4 regions of the Oceanisphaera sp. W20_SRM_FM3 genome follow, and region 3 is predicted to be linked to each of the others. Evidence: predicted binding sites of a transcription regulator. Region 3 holds the regulator's gene; each other region holds the start of a gene.
The links. The regulator MetJ, encoded in region 3, represses methionine synthesis genes. The targets are predictions, from matches to a motif close to AGANNTCTAGANNTCT.
Positions count from the first base shown of each region.

Region 1: ACEN2G_RS07325 (DUF1852 domain-containing protein) is a predicted target of MetJ. The motif match lies at 1,279-1,294, and genes of this name have one in related genera.
Region 2: metA (homoserine O-succinyltransferase MetA) is a predicted target of MetJ. The motif match lies at 1,420-1,435, and genes of this name have one in related genera.
Region 4: metN (methionine ABC transporter ATP-binding protein MetN) is a predicted target of MetJ. The motif match lies at 1,739-1,754, and genes of this name have one in related genera.

Region 1 covers NZ_JBGQOP010000010.1:26,262-29,411, reverse strand. The annotation lists gene ACEN2G_RS07330 (LysR family transcriptional regulator) at 191-1,075, shown strand; gene ACEN2G_RS07325 (DUF1852 domain-containing protein) at 1,429-2,406, shown strand; gene ACEN2G_RS07320 (methionine synthase) at 2,448-3,150, shown strand, end outside.
Region 2 covers NZ_JBGQOP010000015.1:478-3,627, reverse strand. The annotation lists gene ACEN2G_RS09425 (cation:proton antiporter) at 1-198, shown strand, start outside; gene metA (homoserine O-succinyltransferase MetA) at 440-1,384, opposite strand; gene ACEN2G_RS09415 (CinA family nicotinamide mononucleotide deamidase-related protein) at 1,528-2,706, shown strand; gene ACEN2G_RS09410 (phosphatase PAP2 family protein) at 2,774-3,150, opposite strand, start outside.
Region 3 covers NZ_JBGQOP010000005.1:142,124-145,273, forward strand. The annotation lists gene nudE (ADP compounds hydrolase NudE) at 1-407, shown strand, start outside; gene cysQ (3'(2'),5'-bisphosphate nucleotidase CysQ) at 410-1,240, shown strand; gene metJ (met regulon transcriptional regulator MetJ) at 1,423-1,755, opposite strand; gene metB (cystathionine gamma-synthase) at 2,005-3,150, shown strand, end outside.
Region 4 covers NZ_JBGQOP010000009.1:5,366-8,515, forward strand. The annotation lists gene ACEN2G_RS06710 (ABC transporter permease) at 1-595, opposite strand, end outside; gene ACEN2G_RS06715 (ABC transporter permease subunit) at 588-1,607, opposite strand; gene metN (methionine ABC transporter ATP-binding protein MetN) at 1,864-2,907, shown strand; gene ACEN2G_RS06725 (methionine ABC transporter permease) at 2,888-3,150, shown strand, end outside.

The DNA of each region.
Region 1 (3,150 bases), on a different contig from region 3:
GAACCATCTAATTCTCCATAAACTGGCGACAATCCTCCGGCTCAATTACGGGGAGATTAAGGTAAGAAATAACTCAACCGCGGATCGCTTTAGACAGTGCCAGTGTGTTGGTTGAATGAATATAATGATGTATTCTCAATAATCCATGAATTATATTCATAAATTACATACTAAAGACAGGAGTTAAGTGATGTTGGAGCGGTTTCACCTTGAAGTACTGGCGGCAATAAAAGAGCAAGGCACCTTAACCCAAGCTGCCGAGTCGTTAAATTTATCCCAGTCTGCATTGAGTCACAGCATCAAAAAATTAGAAGGCCAGATAAAAACTGCTGTTTGGCAAAAAGAAGGCAGAAGCTTGCGCCTTACCCATGCTGGTGAACAAATCTTAACGCTGGCCAGTCGGGTATTACCGCAATTTAAACACACTGAGCTGCTATTGAGTCAGATAGTAAAAGGCGAAATGGGCTCACTGCGCATCGGCATGGAATGCCACCCTTGCTATCAATGGTTGTTAAGAGTGATTGAACCTTATCTTGAAAAATGGCCAAACGTGGACATTGACGTAAAGCAGGAATTTCAATTCGGTGGTTTGGGGGCGCTGCACAGCTATGAGATAGATATTCTGGTCACGCCTGATCCCTTATACAAACCTAATTTGACGTTTATACCGGTATTTGACTATGAACACAGGCTGGTGGTTGCATCATCTCACCCCTTGGCCATGCAAGACTCGATCATGCCTGAGCAACTCAGTGAAGAAGTGTTATTTAGCTATCCGGTAGAACCCGAGCGGTTAGATATTTACAGTCAGTTTTTAAATCCCGCCAAGTGCACGGTCAAAAAACACAAGACCATAGAAACCACGGAAATAATGTTGCAGATGGTAGCTGCGGGCAGAGGTGTGTGTGCCTTGCCGGGTTGGCTCGTGGATGAATTCGCTAAAACCATGGCCATTAAAAGCCTGCGGCTCGGTAAACAAGGCATTAAAAAACAGATCTTTGTAGGAATACGAAAAGGCGAAGAGCAGATTAATTACCTGAGTGATTTTATTGCTCAGGCGCAAACCGTCCGATAATGACCCAGTCTTTTCTTTAAACCCACACTTTTTCAAGAATACTGCTACATCTGCAAGCGAGTCCAAGCGGTGACTGTCACATGCCGCTTACCTAAGAGAGCATGGGATTAGCGTTACCCATGATTTTTACTCATGCATTGATGAAATAAGATCACTTTTGTTCATGTCAGCATCCCTGTATAAATATAGCTATTCGCAGCTCTAGACATCCAGACAGCTAAAAATACTAGAGTTGATTATTCATTAGCTATAAACCACAAAGACGGTGCAGCTAGGGGCTAGAGCAATCGGTAAGCCCAGCAACAGCCAGCACACCTTCAGGTTTTATTGCCGGAAAAGGGATACCAAACATCATGAGCAACGACTTTAGCTTCGCTATCAACAGCATTAATTTCGACGAAAATTATCGCCCCTCAGACAATACACGAGTGACGACCAACTTTGCGAACTTGGCCAGAGGTGAAAGCCGCCAACAAAATTTGCGCAACACCTTAAGTATGATCAACAATCGTTTCAACGCCTTAGCGCACTGGGACAACCCCAAAGCCGATCGTTACTCTGTTGAGCTGGAAATCATTTCCGTTGATATGAAGGTACAGGGTAATGAGATTGCCTTTCCTAGCATTGAAATCTTGCAGACTTATATTGTTGATCACATCACCAAGCAACGTATTGCAGGCATTGTAGGCAATAACTTTTCCTCTTATGTGCGAGATTATGACTTTAGCGTTTTGCTATTGGATCATAACAAAGGCCAAGCTAAATTTAGTGCGCCAGAGGATTTTGGTGATCTGCATGGCAAGCTCTTCCAATATTTTTTAAGCTCAAATACTTACCAGCAGAACTTTAAAAAACTCCCTGTGATCTGCCTGAGTGTGTCGGATAACAAGACCTATCGCCAGACTGAAAATCAGCATCCTATCTTAGGTGTTGAATATCAGCCTAACGAGTCATCGCTAACTGAAACCTACTTTAAGAAGATGGGCTTTGAGGTTCGCTACTTTATGCCCCCTCATTGTACTGCACCGCTGGCGTTCTATTTCTTTGGTGACTTGTTAAACGATTACAGTAATCTTGAGCTGATAGGCACCATCAGCACCATGGAATCGTTTCAACGAATTTATCGCCCAGAAATTTATAACGCTAACGCTACGGCCGGAAGAATATATAAGCCTAATTTAAAGAATTCAGATTATTCATTAACGCAAATTGTTTATGACAGAGAAGAGCGTAATCATTTAGCTGTTGCGCAAGGGAAATTTACTGAAGAAAACTTCATCAAACCCTATCAAGCCATTCTTGAAGAATGGTCAGCTAGCTACGCTTCTTAAATTCTGTCTTATCATTAACGAAAATATAAACGGTACTTATGATGAAAATATTATTACCTACTTCTACTGCAGGCAGTTTACCTAAACCTTCTTGGCTTGCAGAGCCGGAAAAAATTTGGTCACCTTGGCGATTAGAAGGTGAAGAATTAATTGCAGGTAAACAAGATGCGTTACGTGTGTGGTTGCAAGAGCAGCAACAAGCAGGTATTGATATTGTCAGTGATGGCGAGCAAACGCGCCAACATTTTGTGACTACCTTTATTGAGCACCTTGATGGTGTTGATTTTGAAAAACGCAAAACCGTTAAAATTCGTGACCGCTACGATGCCAGCGTCCCTACTGTGGTGGGTGCTGTGAGTCGGCAAAAGCCAGTGTTTGTGGAAGATGCTAAGTTTTTACGCCAGCAAACCAAGCAACCCATAAAATGGGCGCTGCCAGGCCCTATGACCATGATAGATACGCTTTATGATGCCCATTATAAAAGCCGTGAAGAGTTAGCCTGGGAATTCGCCGCCATACTCAATCAAGAAGCCAAAGAGTTAGAGGCTGCAGGTGTGGATATTATCCAATTTGATGAGCCTTCATTTAACGTGTTTTTTGATGAAGTAAATGATTGGGGAATTGCGGCTTTAGAAAGGGCCATGGAAGGTCTTAAATGTGAAACTGCGGTGCATATTTGCTATGGCTATGGCATTAAAGCGAACACGGATTGGAAAAAGACCTTGGGCTCTGAGTGGCGCCAAT
Region 2 (3,150 bases), on a different contig from region 3:
GGCTTATCGCTGGCCATGGCGCTATCCATTCCGGCTGGTATCAAACTCGGAGCCAATGCACAGATTGAGTTGCGCGACGTTATCTTAATGATGACCTACGCCATAGTGCTGTTCTCGATTATCGTGCAAGGCATGACCATAACGCCCATTATCAACAAAGCCAAGGCCGCAGAAAAAGCCGGTTTTCCGATTGATTAATGCGGTGAGGCGTGAGGCGTGAGGCGTGAGGAGTAAAATGTGAAAGGTAAACATAAGTCAGCCTCTTTATAGCCAAGATACTGGTTTATCCTTTAGCTTCTTTACTCGATAAAAAAGCCCTTCACGATGTGAAGGGCTTTTTCTTGGCTCGTAACCACCAATTAATAAGTAAGTGTTATCTGTATTAGACCAGTGCAGTTGGCTGTTAGCGTCTTTCCCCTCACGCTTTCCCCCCTCGCGTTCAATCTCTGGTCAATGCCTCACCGGTGGCACTTAAGGTATTTAAATCGTAAGGCGTCAACTGATACACATGATAATTCAGCCAGTTAGCAAACAGCAAATGGCCATGGCTGCGCCAAGTAGCACGGGGAGTCTTAGCTGCATCGTCTTCTGGATAATAGTTTTCTGGCATCTGCGGCGCTATGCCGACCTCAAGATCGCGCTGGTATTCATTATCCAAGGTATGAGGGTCGTACTCCGGATGGCCGGTTACAAACACTTGCCGACCGTCTGGGCTGGCCGCCAAATAGACGCCCACTTTATCGGACGCCGCCAAGATTTTTAGATCGGTTTTTTCCCGCAACAGTTCGACCGGAAAATCCGCATAACGAGAATGAGGCGCTAAAAATACATCATCGAAACCGCGCACTAAGGGGTCGTATTTCCCTAAGTTCTGGTGCTCATAAACGCCGGATAACTTTTCTAAACGCGTGCGTTTATCTAAACCATATAAAATCTTTAGACCTGCCTGCGCCGCCCAACATAAAAATAGTGTTGAGGTCACATGACTCTTCGCCCATGCCACTATTTGCTCTATTTTTTCCCAATACACCACATCACAAAAATCGGTCAAGCCTAAGGGCGCACCCGTAATAATTAGACCGTCGTAGAACTGATCTTTGATCTGTTCGAAGTCATGATAGAAGCTCTCCAGATGCGACTGCGGCGTATTCTTGGAGGGTCTATCATCGATGCGCAGCAAGTCGACGTTAATTTGTAACGGCGAATTAGATAGCATGCGCAGCAGCTGATTTTCAGTTTCTATTTTCTTGGGCATTAAATTAAGCAGCAACACCCGCATTGGGCGAATTTCCTGATTAACTGCGCGAGTCTCCGTCATCACGAAGATATTTTCCTGAGACAGGACATTAGCCGCTGGCAGGCGATCGGGAATTCTAATGGGCATGAGCTTACTCCAGTACGATGGAACTAAGAAAGTCTAGACATCTAGAACTCTACAACAAAGTGGCCAATCTTGTCATCCTCAACGTGTGCCAAAGGCGCAAGATACGTTAATATCGGGGCAACATCTTTAAAGGAAAGACTATTATGGAACCTGTTATTGAACTGGTGAGCACGGGCGATGAGGTATTGACCGGCTTAATCACAGATACCAATGCCGGTTGGCTGTCTCAAATACTGCTTGAGCAAGGCTGGCAAGTGCGCCGTCGCTTCACCGTCGGTGACGACAAGGCCGATTTAGTCGAGTTATTCGAGCAACGCAGTCATCAGGCAGACATAGTGATCGTCAACGGCGGGCTCGGACCTACCTCAGATGATATAAGTGCAGAGGCCATGGCCGATGCCGCTGGTGTACCCCTTGAGCTCAATCAACACTGGCTTGATGTGATGCAGCAAAAATATGCCAGCCGTAACCGCAAAATGCCCAAGAGCAACAGCAAGCAAGCCATGCTGCCTCAAGGCGCCGAGTTAGTTGATAATCCGGTTGGTACCGCTTGTGGTTTCGCCGTTAAGCTTAATCGTGCCACCTTTTTCTTTACTCCAGGCGTGCCTTCCGAACTTAAGGTGATGATGGCTGAGGAAATACTGCCTCGGTTGCGTCATCAACTGGGCCAAAACGGCCGCAGCCAAGTGCGACGCTTCTTTCTGTTTGGCCTCTCTGAGTCTGGCTTAAGCGATAAGTTAGACGCCCTCACTTGGCCTGCGGGTATCGCCTTAGGCTATCGCGCGAATCTGCCGACCATAGAAGTGAAGCTTATCATCGACACTGTGAATGCCGAGGCCATAGCGCAAGCCGAAGCTCAATTGCTCGCGCAAGTTGGTACGCATTTGATTGCCCGAGATCACATGGACTTTACCGCCAGCCTAGGGCCCATGTTAGTCGATAAAGACTTAATGATTTTTGAAGATGCCAGCGGTGGTCGCCTAACTGATACCATCAGCACCATCACCCGCGAGTTTGAAGGCCACTATCTTGCCGGTCTGCCAGACGAAGCCGAAGACTTAGCACTCTGGCTACAAGCCTCGGCCCGACCGCTGACCTTAGCTATAGGATCTGCCGGCTCTAAAGGCGTGCCCGTAGCATTAAAAACGGCCTCAGGCTGCTACGTGCAAACCTTACAAATGCACTTTCGTGATCCATTATCACAGCGCCGCTTACTGGCCTTCACCGCCTTAGATATGCTACGTCGTCATCTAATGAATGAAACGGTAATGATCGACTACGATATATTGCCTTGTAGCGAGCGTTTTACGCTGCCTGCTTAAGGTAATAAAAAGGGCGACATGAATGTCGCCCTTAGGATGTTTTTTTGCTGACAGCTGCCCGCAGGGCTTAGCCTTGTAATCGCCACTTGGTAAGCAACTTCTCCACGGGTGTCACCATAGCCTCAGTAAAGCGCTCCGCCAACGGCGTATGAAATAACCAAGCACCGGTAATCAAAGCCAAGGGAACTGAGCCGCAAATAAAATCGGTAAACCAATGAGCCCCCGACATGACTCTTGGCATGGCGAGTAAAAAGACTAACGGCGCCACCACGTATAAGTAACGTCGCGGAAAACGATAGCAAGCGAATAACAAGAAAGTCGCAAAGCCAATACCATGATCGCTAGGAAAAGAAGCCCCAGACGCATCTTTGGCTTTGATTTCAGGCACTAATAAACTGACTCGCTCCGCTTGCTCATACACCACCGTAGGGCTAGCTCTCTCAA
Region 3 (3,150 bases):
TGCTGATCCCTATGCTGGATGAAAGCACCATCTTATTGATCCGAGAATACGCCGCCGGCACCGACAGTTACGAGCTGGGTTTTCCTAAGGGGCTGATAGATCCCGGCGAAAATGCCTTTGAAGCCGGTAACAGAGAGTTGATGGAAGAGGTAGGGTATGGCGCCAAGCAACTTATCCCGTTAAAGCAAGTTACGCTGGCGCCGGGCTATTTTGGTAGCCGCATGGATATCTTATTGGCACGGGATCTGTATCCTGAGCAAAGAGAAGGGGATGAGCCGGAGCCACTTGATGTGGTGCCTTGGCAGTTAGATCAACTGGATGCGTTGATGGCAAGGCCTGACTTCAGTGAAGCGCGCAGCATTTGTGGAGTCTACTTGCTGCAAAATTGGCTCAATAAAAAGGAGTAAATATGGATGTTTCTGCCTTGTTGCCCAGCGTGATTTTGGCCGCCCGTGAGTCGGGGGCGTTAATTTTATCGCTCTACCATAGCGGCGACTATCAAGCACAGAATAAAGACGATAACAGCCCAGTCACGGATGCAGACTTGGCTGCACACCTGTTTTTAAAGCAGGCGCTGCGAGAGATTGCCGATATTCCTGTGTTGTCAGAAGAAGGCTGTGAAGTTTCATTGGCTGAGCGCAACAGCTGGCCGCGCTATTGGCTGGTAGATCCATTGGATGGCACTCAGGAGTTTATTGCCGGCAGCGGTGACTTTTCGACCATGATAGCCTTAATTGAGCACGGCAAGCCGGTGCTGGGCGTGGTCTTCGGTCCGGTGAACAATCTTTTGTATTACGCGGTGAGCGGCCATGGCGCCTTTAAAGAAGCTAATGGGCAAACGCAGCGCATCAGCGCCAGCCATTATGATGCGAGTCAACCGCTGCGAGCGCTGCGCATTACCGTGAGTCGTCGGCAAAATGTTGACTGGGTGCGCGCGCGTCTGATCACGGATTTAGAATATGAGCTAGTGCCGCTGGGTTCGAGCTCGCTTAAGTCTTGCTTAGTCGCCGAAGGCGGCGCCGATATTTACATGCGCATTGGCCCTACCGGTGAGTGGGACACGGGCGCGACCCAGTGCATAGTCGAAGAGGCGGGCGGGCGTATCGTGGATCTTTACTTACAGCCTTTAAGTTATAACCAGCGTGACACCCTGATTAACCCCAACTTTATCACCATGGGCGATCCTGAACTGAACTGGCCCGAAATCTTGTGTAATCCGCAGGGTAATGGGGATAAATAGTAGCCTTGCGGCAGCGGTAAGCCGTCAGCGAACAGTTAAACACAGATATTGTCGTGCCCGTCGCAACTCTCTGTTGATAAACAAGTGATGGCGATAAGGACAGCGTAGCGCCTATGGCGCTAAAAATTAGACACAAAAAAACCGCAGTCAGCATTAAGCTAACTGCGGTTTTTTTACGTGGTTTATTCTGCGTCGTCGACGTCGAAGTCTTCAATCTCAATGCCAAGGCTTGCCATGATATCGCGCGCCCGAGTAGGGATCTGATCGGACACGTCTTTACGCAAGTCATCATCTTGTGGCAAAGGCTGGCCGGTATAAGCATGTAAGAATGCTTCACACAGCAGCTCGCTGTTGGTGGCATGGCGCAAATTGTTCACCTGCCGCCGTGTGCGCTCATCGGTTAATATTTTTAATACCTTGAGAGGTATGGACACGGTAATCTTTTTTACCTGTTCATTTTTTTTGCCGTGTTCGGCGTAAGGGCTGATATAGTCGCCGTTCCATTCAGTTTTCATTATCTACCCGCATCCATTATCTATCTGCATCAAGTTATCAAAAGTAAAGATTACCGCGAGATTGTAACCCCTACACCTTATGTTGGCAATCCAACGGCTTAAGTCTCTAGCCGTCTAGGTGGCTTGACGGCCTGTTCGTGCTGAGTTACTGTGCGCGTAAGCAATAGCAAATCTAATCACAAAATACTGAAAACGATAGATTTAAAAACATATTTAAAAATAAGGCTGCCAGTGGGCAAAGGAGAGGATATGCCAGAATACCAGACTCAAACTAATGCGGTTCGCACCGGCATTGATACGGACACCCAGCATGGTGCCGTGGTTCCCCCTATTTACCTGACCAGCACCTTCTCCTTTGAAGACTTTGGCAAACAACGTCGTTTCGATTACGCCCGCTCGGGCAACCCGACCCGCCAAACCTTAATTGATGCGCTCACCAAATTAGAAAAAGGCGCCGGCGGTGCGGTAACGGCCAGCGGCACTGGCACCATCAACCTGATCGTGACCTCGCAATTAAACGCCGATGATTTACTGATTGCGCCCCACGACTGCTACGGCGGCACCCATCGTCTGTTTAATGCCTTCGCCAAAAAAGGCCACTTTAAGGTGGAATACGTCGATCAAACCGACGAAGTCGCGTTAGCCGCGGCCATGGCGAAAAAACCGAAGATGCTGTGGATTGAAACGCCGTCTAACCCTTTGTTGCGGGTGGTCGACATTGCCGCCTTGTGTGCGGCGGCCAAAAAAGTAGGCGCACTCAGCGTGGTAGATAACACCTTCTTATCGCCGATTTTACAGCAGCCACTGACCTTGGGCGCCGACTTAGTGGTGCACTCCACCACTAAGTACATTAATGGCCATTCGGATGCGCTGGGTGGGGCCGTGATTGCCGCCGATGCGACTTTGGCGGAAGAGCTGCGCTGGTGGGCTAACTGCTTAGGCGTAACCGGGCCGGCGTTTGATAACTATCAAACGCTGCGTGGCCTGCGCACGCTTGGGGTGCGTATGCGCCAACACTGCGAAAATGCGGATGCCATCTTGGCCTATCTGCAGACTCGCCCCGAGGTTAACGCCATTTATCATCCTAGTCTGCCCCATAGCCCAGGCCATGCAGTCGCGGCCCGCCAGCAGAAAGGCTTTGGTGCCATGCTCAGCTTCGAGCTGAACGTAGAGGAAGCGGGCATGCGTGCCTTCTTGGGCGAATTGCAGCTATTTTGCTTGGCAGAGTCGTTGGGCGGCGTAGAAAGTTTAATTGCCCACCCTGCCACTATGACCCATGCGGCCATGCCAGAAGCGGACCGTTTGACCGCCGGTATTACCGACCAACTGCTGCGCTTATCGGTCGGCATCGAAGATGTGCAGGACTTAATCGCCGATTTAGACAATGCATTTAAG
Region 4 (3,150 bases), on a different contig from region 3:
ACAAGTCAAACTTGCCCCCCACAAAACCCATGGCGCAACCTAACAGCACGCCAATTACGTAGCTGGCGGTGAGTGCGATAAAGGCAAAACCCACAGCGGTGCGAAAGCCATATACCAGTCGCGCTAAAATATCCCGGCCCGAGCTATCTGTGCCTAGATAATGGCCCTGCGCCGCGCTGGGTGCCGTGGGCGGATAACCGCTGGCACTGTAATCTTGCTCATAGGGGCTCCAAGGCACAACGGGCAATAACACCCAGTTATTTGATTGGCTGCTTTGGCCTAAGTCTGCATTTGTGAGTTCTGGATTGGCTTGTTCTGCGCTCGCTTGTTCGGCAAACAGGGCTTTGAGCTCGCGATAGTTAGTTTCGTATTGATAGCCTAAACCAAAGGTGTTGCCGGTGATCACCTCTCCGTAACTGGGGAAATACAGCTGGCCTTCATAGTTAACGATTAAAGCGCGATTGCTGGCCCACAGCTCGGCGGTGACCGCCAGCACGACCATCAACATAAATAAACAAAAGGCGTAATAACCACGACGAATACCGCGAAAGCGGCGCCATTTTTTTACCGTAACGTCTGAGAAGAAATTAGCCATCGAAGCGCACCCTAGGATCTACCATCGCCACGCAGATATCCGATAAAATATTACCCACTAACATCATCAAGGAGGTGACCGCCAAGATGCCCATCACCACCGGATAGTCGCGCTCTACTATTGCCTCGTAACCTAGCAAGCCAAGGCCGTCGATATTAAAGATCACCTCGATTAAGAAAGAGCCGGCGAAAAATACCGAAATCACGTTACCAAAATGGCTGGCGATGGGGATCATGCTGTTGCGCAGCGCATGGCGGGTGACGGCCTTATGAAACGGCAAGCCCTTAGCGACGGCGGTGCGTACATAATCCGCCGACAGATTTTCCATCAGGCTGTTTTTCATGGTCATGGTCAGCACCGCAAAGTCACCAATGGCATAAGCGATTAACGGCAAGAAGGCGTGATGAAACAAGTTCAGCGCCTTAGGCCAGAAACCTTCTAAGTAGTAGAAGTCATCGCCTACGAAGCCGCCCATGGGAAACCAGCCCAACTGAAAAGCAAAAATCGTGAGCAAGAAAATGCCCACCACATAAGCGGGCAGTGCATAGCCGGCGTAGATCAGCATAGAGCTGATGCTATCAAAGCGGCTGTTATGTTTCAGCGCCTTGAGGATGCCAAGCGGGATAGAGATCAGATAACTGAGGATAAAAGTACAGATGCCAAAGAAGGCGGACACCGGAAGGCGCTCTTTAATCAGCTCCCACACCGGCAAAAAATAACGGCTCGACTCGCCCAAGTCTAATTGCACCAACTTAGTTAGCCAATCGCGATAGGCTTCGAACACCGGCTTATCTAGGCCATAGAAGGCTTTTAGCTCATCAATTTGTTCCGCCGAGAGCATCTGGCTGCCACGCGAGCTTTGGCTAAACTCGCTGCTTTGCATTTGACTTTCCATCAACATGCGCTCGACGGGGCCGCCCGGCACGAAACGGGTAATGGCAAACACCACTAGGGTGATCCCCAAAAAAGTCGGGATCAGCAGCAATAAGCGCCGCAAAAAATACTGAGCCATTGTTTTCCTTAAATTCTTTCCCTGAAAGCGTGGAAATAACGCTGTGAGCACCCTAGCCTACCTGAGCCTCGCTAAGCAAGAAAGAGACGGGCTTCACCTTATAATAAACAGAGTGTATTTTGCATTGACTCAGACATCTAGACGGCTTAGCATCAGCCGTTATTGGTCATACTTTTGTGACTTGTCACTATTGTATTATGTTAAAATTGTGTTCTGTTAAAATAGTGAAAACCTTACCGCAAAGGCTCATCCATTGATGATCAAGCTAATCAATATCAGTAAACGCTACGGCGACGGCAAACAGGCCGTGCATGCGGTGCGAAACATTAACCTAGCAGTGAGCGCCGGCCAAATTATGGGCGTAATCGGCGAGTCGGGCGCGGGTAAGAGCACGCTGATCCGCTGCGTGAATATGTTAGAAAGCCCCACCAGTGGCCAAATCTTAGTCGACGGCCAAGATTTAACCCAGCTGCAAGAACATCAGTTACCGGCGGCACGACGCAAAATCGGCATGATATTTCAGCATTTTAACTTGTTGTCGTCCCGTACCGTAGCGGCCAACGTCGCCTTGCCGCTCGAGCTGGCCGGCATGAATAAAGCGCAAATTAAAGTCAGAGTGGCGGAGCTATTAGAGTTAGTAGGCTTAAGCCACAGAGCTAACGCTTATCCTAATGCGCTGTCGGGCGGACAAAAGCAAAGGGTCGCCATCGCCCGCGCCTTGGCGCCTAAGCCTAATGTGTTGTTATGTGATGAGGCCACCTCGGCGCTGGACCCTAATACGACGCAATCAATTTTGGCACTGCTTAAAGACTTAAATCGCAAGCTTGGTCTCACCATACTGCTGATCACCCACGAGATGCAGGTGGTCAAAACCATCTGTGACCGGGTGGCGATCATTAGTGACGGCGAGCTAATCGAACAAGGCGAAGTGGCTTGGTTTTTTGCTAATGCGAAAACAGAACTGGCACGCCGTTTTATTGCTTCCACCACTAATTTGAGCATTCCGGAAGATTATCAAACTCGCTTACAGGCCGAGCCCTGCGCCGACAGTTTGCCTTTGGTGCGCCTTGGCTTTAGTGGCGAAACCGTCGATAGCCCGCTGATTTCTATTTTAAGCCGTGAGCTGGGTGTGGATGTCAGCATCTTAAGTGCCGACATGGAATATGCAGGCGGCGTTAAGTTTGGCTTTATGCTGGCGGAGCTCGAAGGCGAGCCTGCTCAAACACAGGCCGCATTGGCTTACCTGCAAGACCATAAGATCCAAGTAGAGGTATTAGGTTATGTCCGACGCCATGATTAATTTGTTGTTATCCGCGTTTTGGGAAACCTTGCTGATGACCTTTGGCTCGGGGGCGCTCGCCTGTTTGTTTGGCATTCCCCTAGGTGTGGCTCTGCACGTGAGTAAGCCCGGCCAAATTTGGCAACACGCCACCCTTAACTGGTTTCTGGGAGCTGTGGTAAATATCGGCCGCTCCATTCCCTTTATCATTTTATTAGTGGCCATTATTCCTTTTACCCGCTTCATTGTCGGTAGCAGTATTGG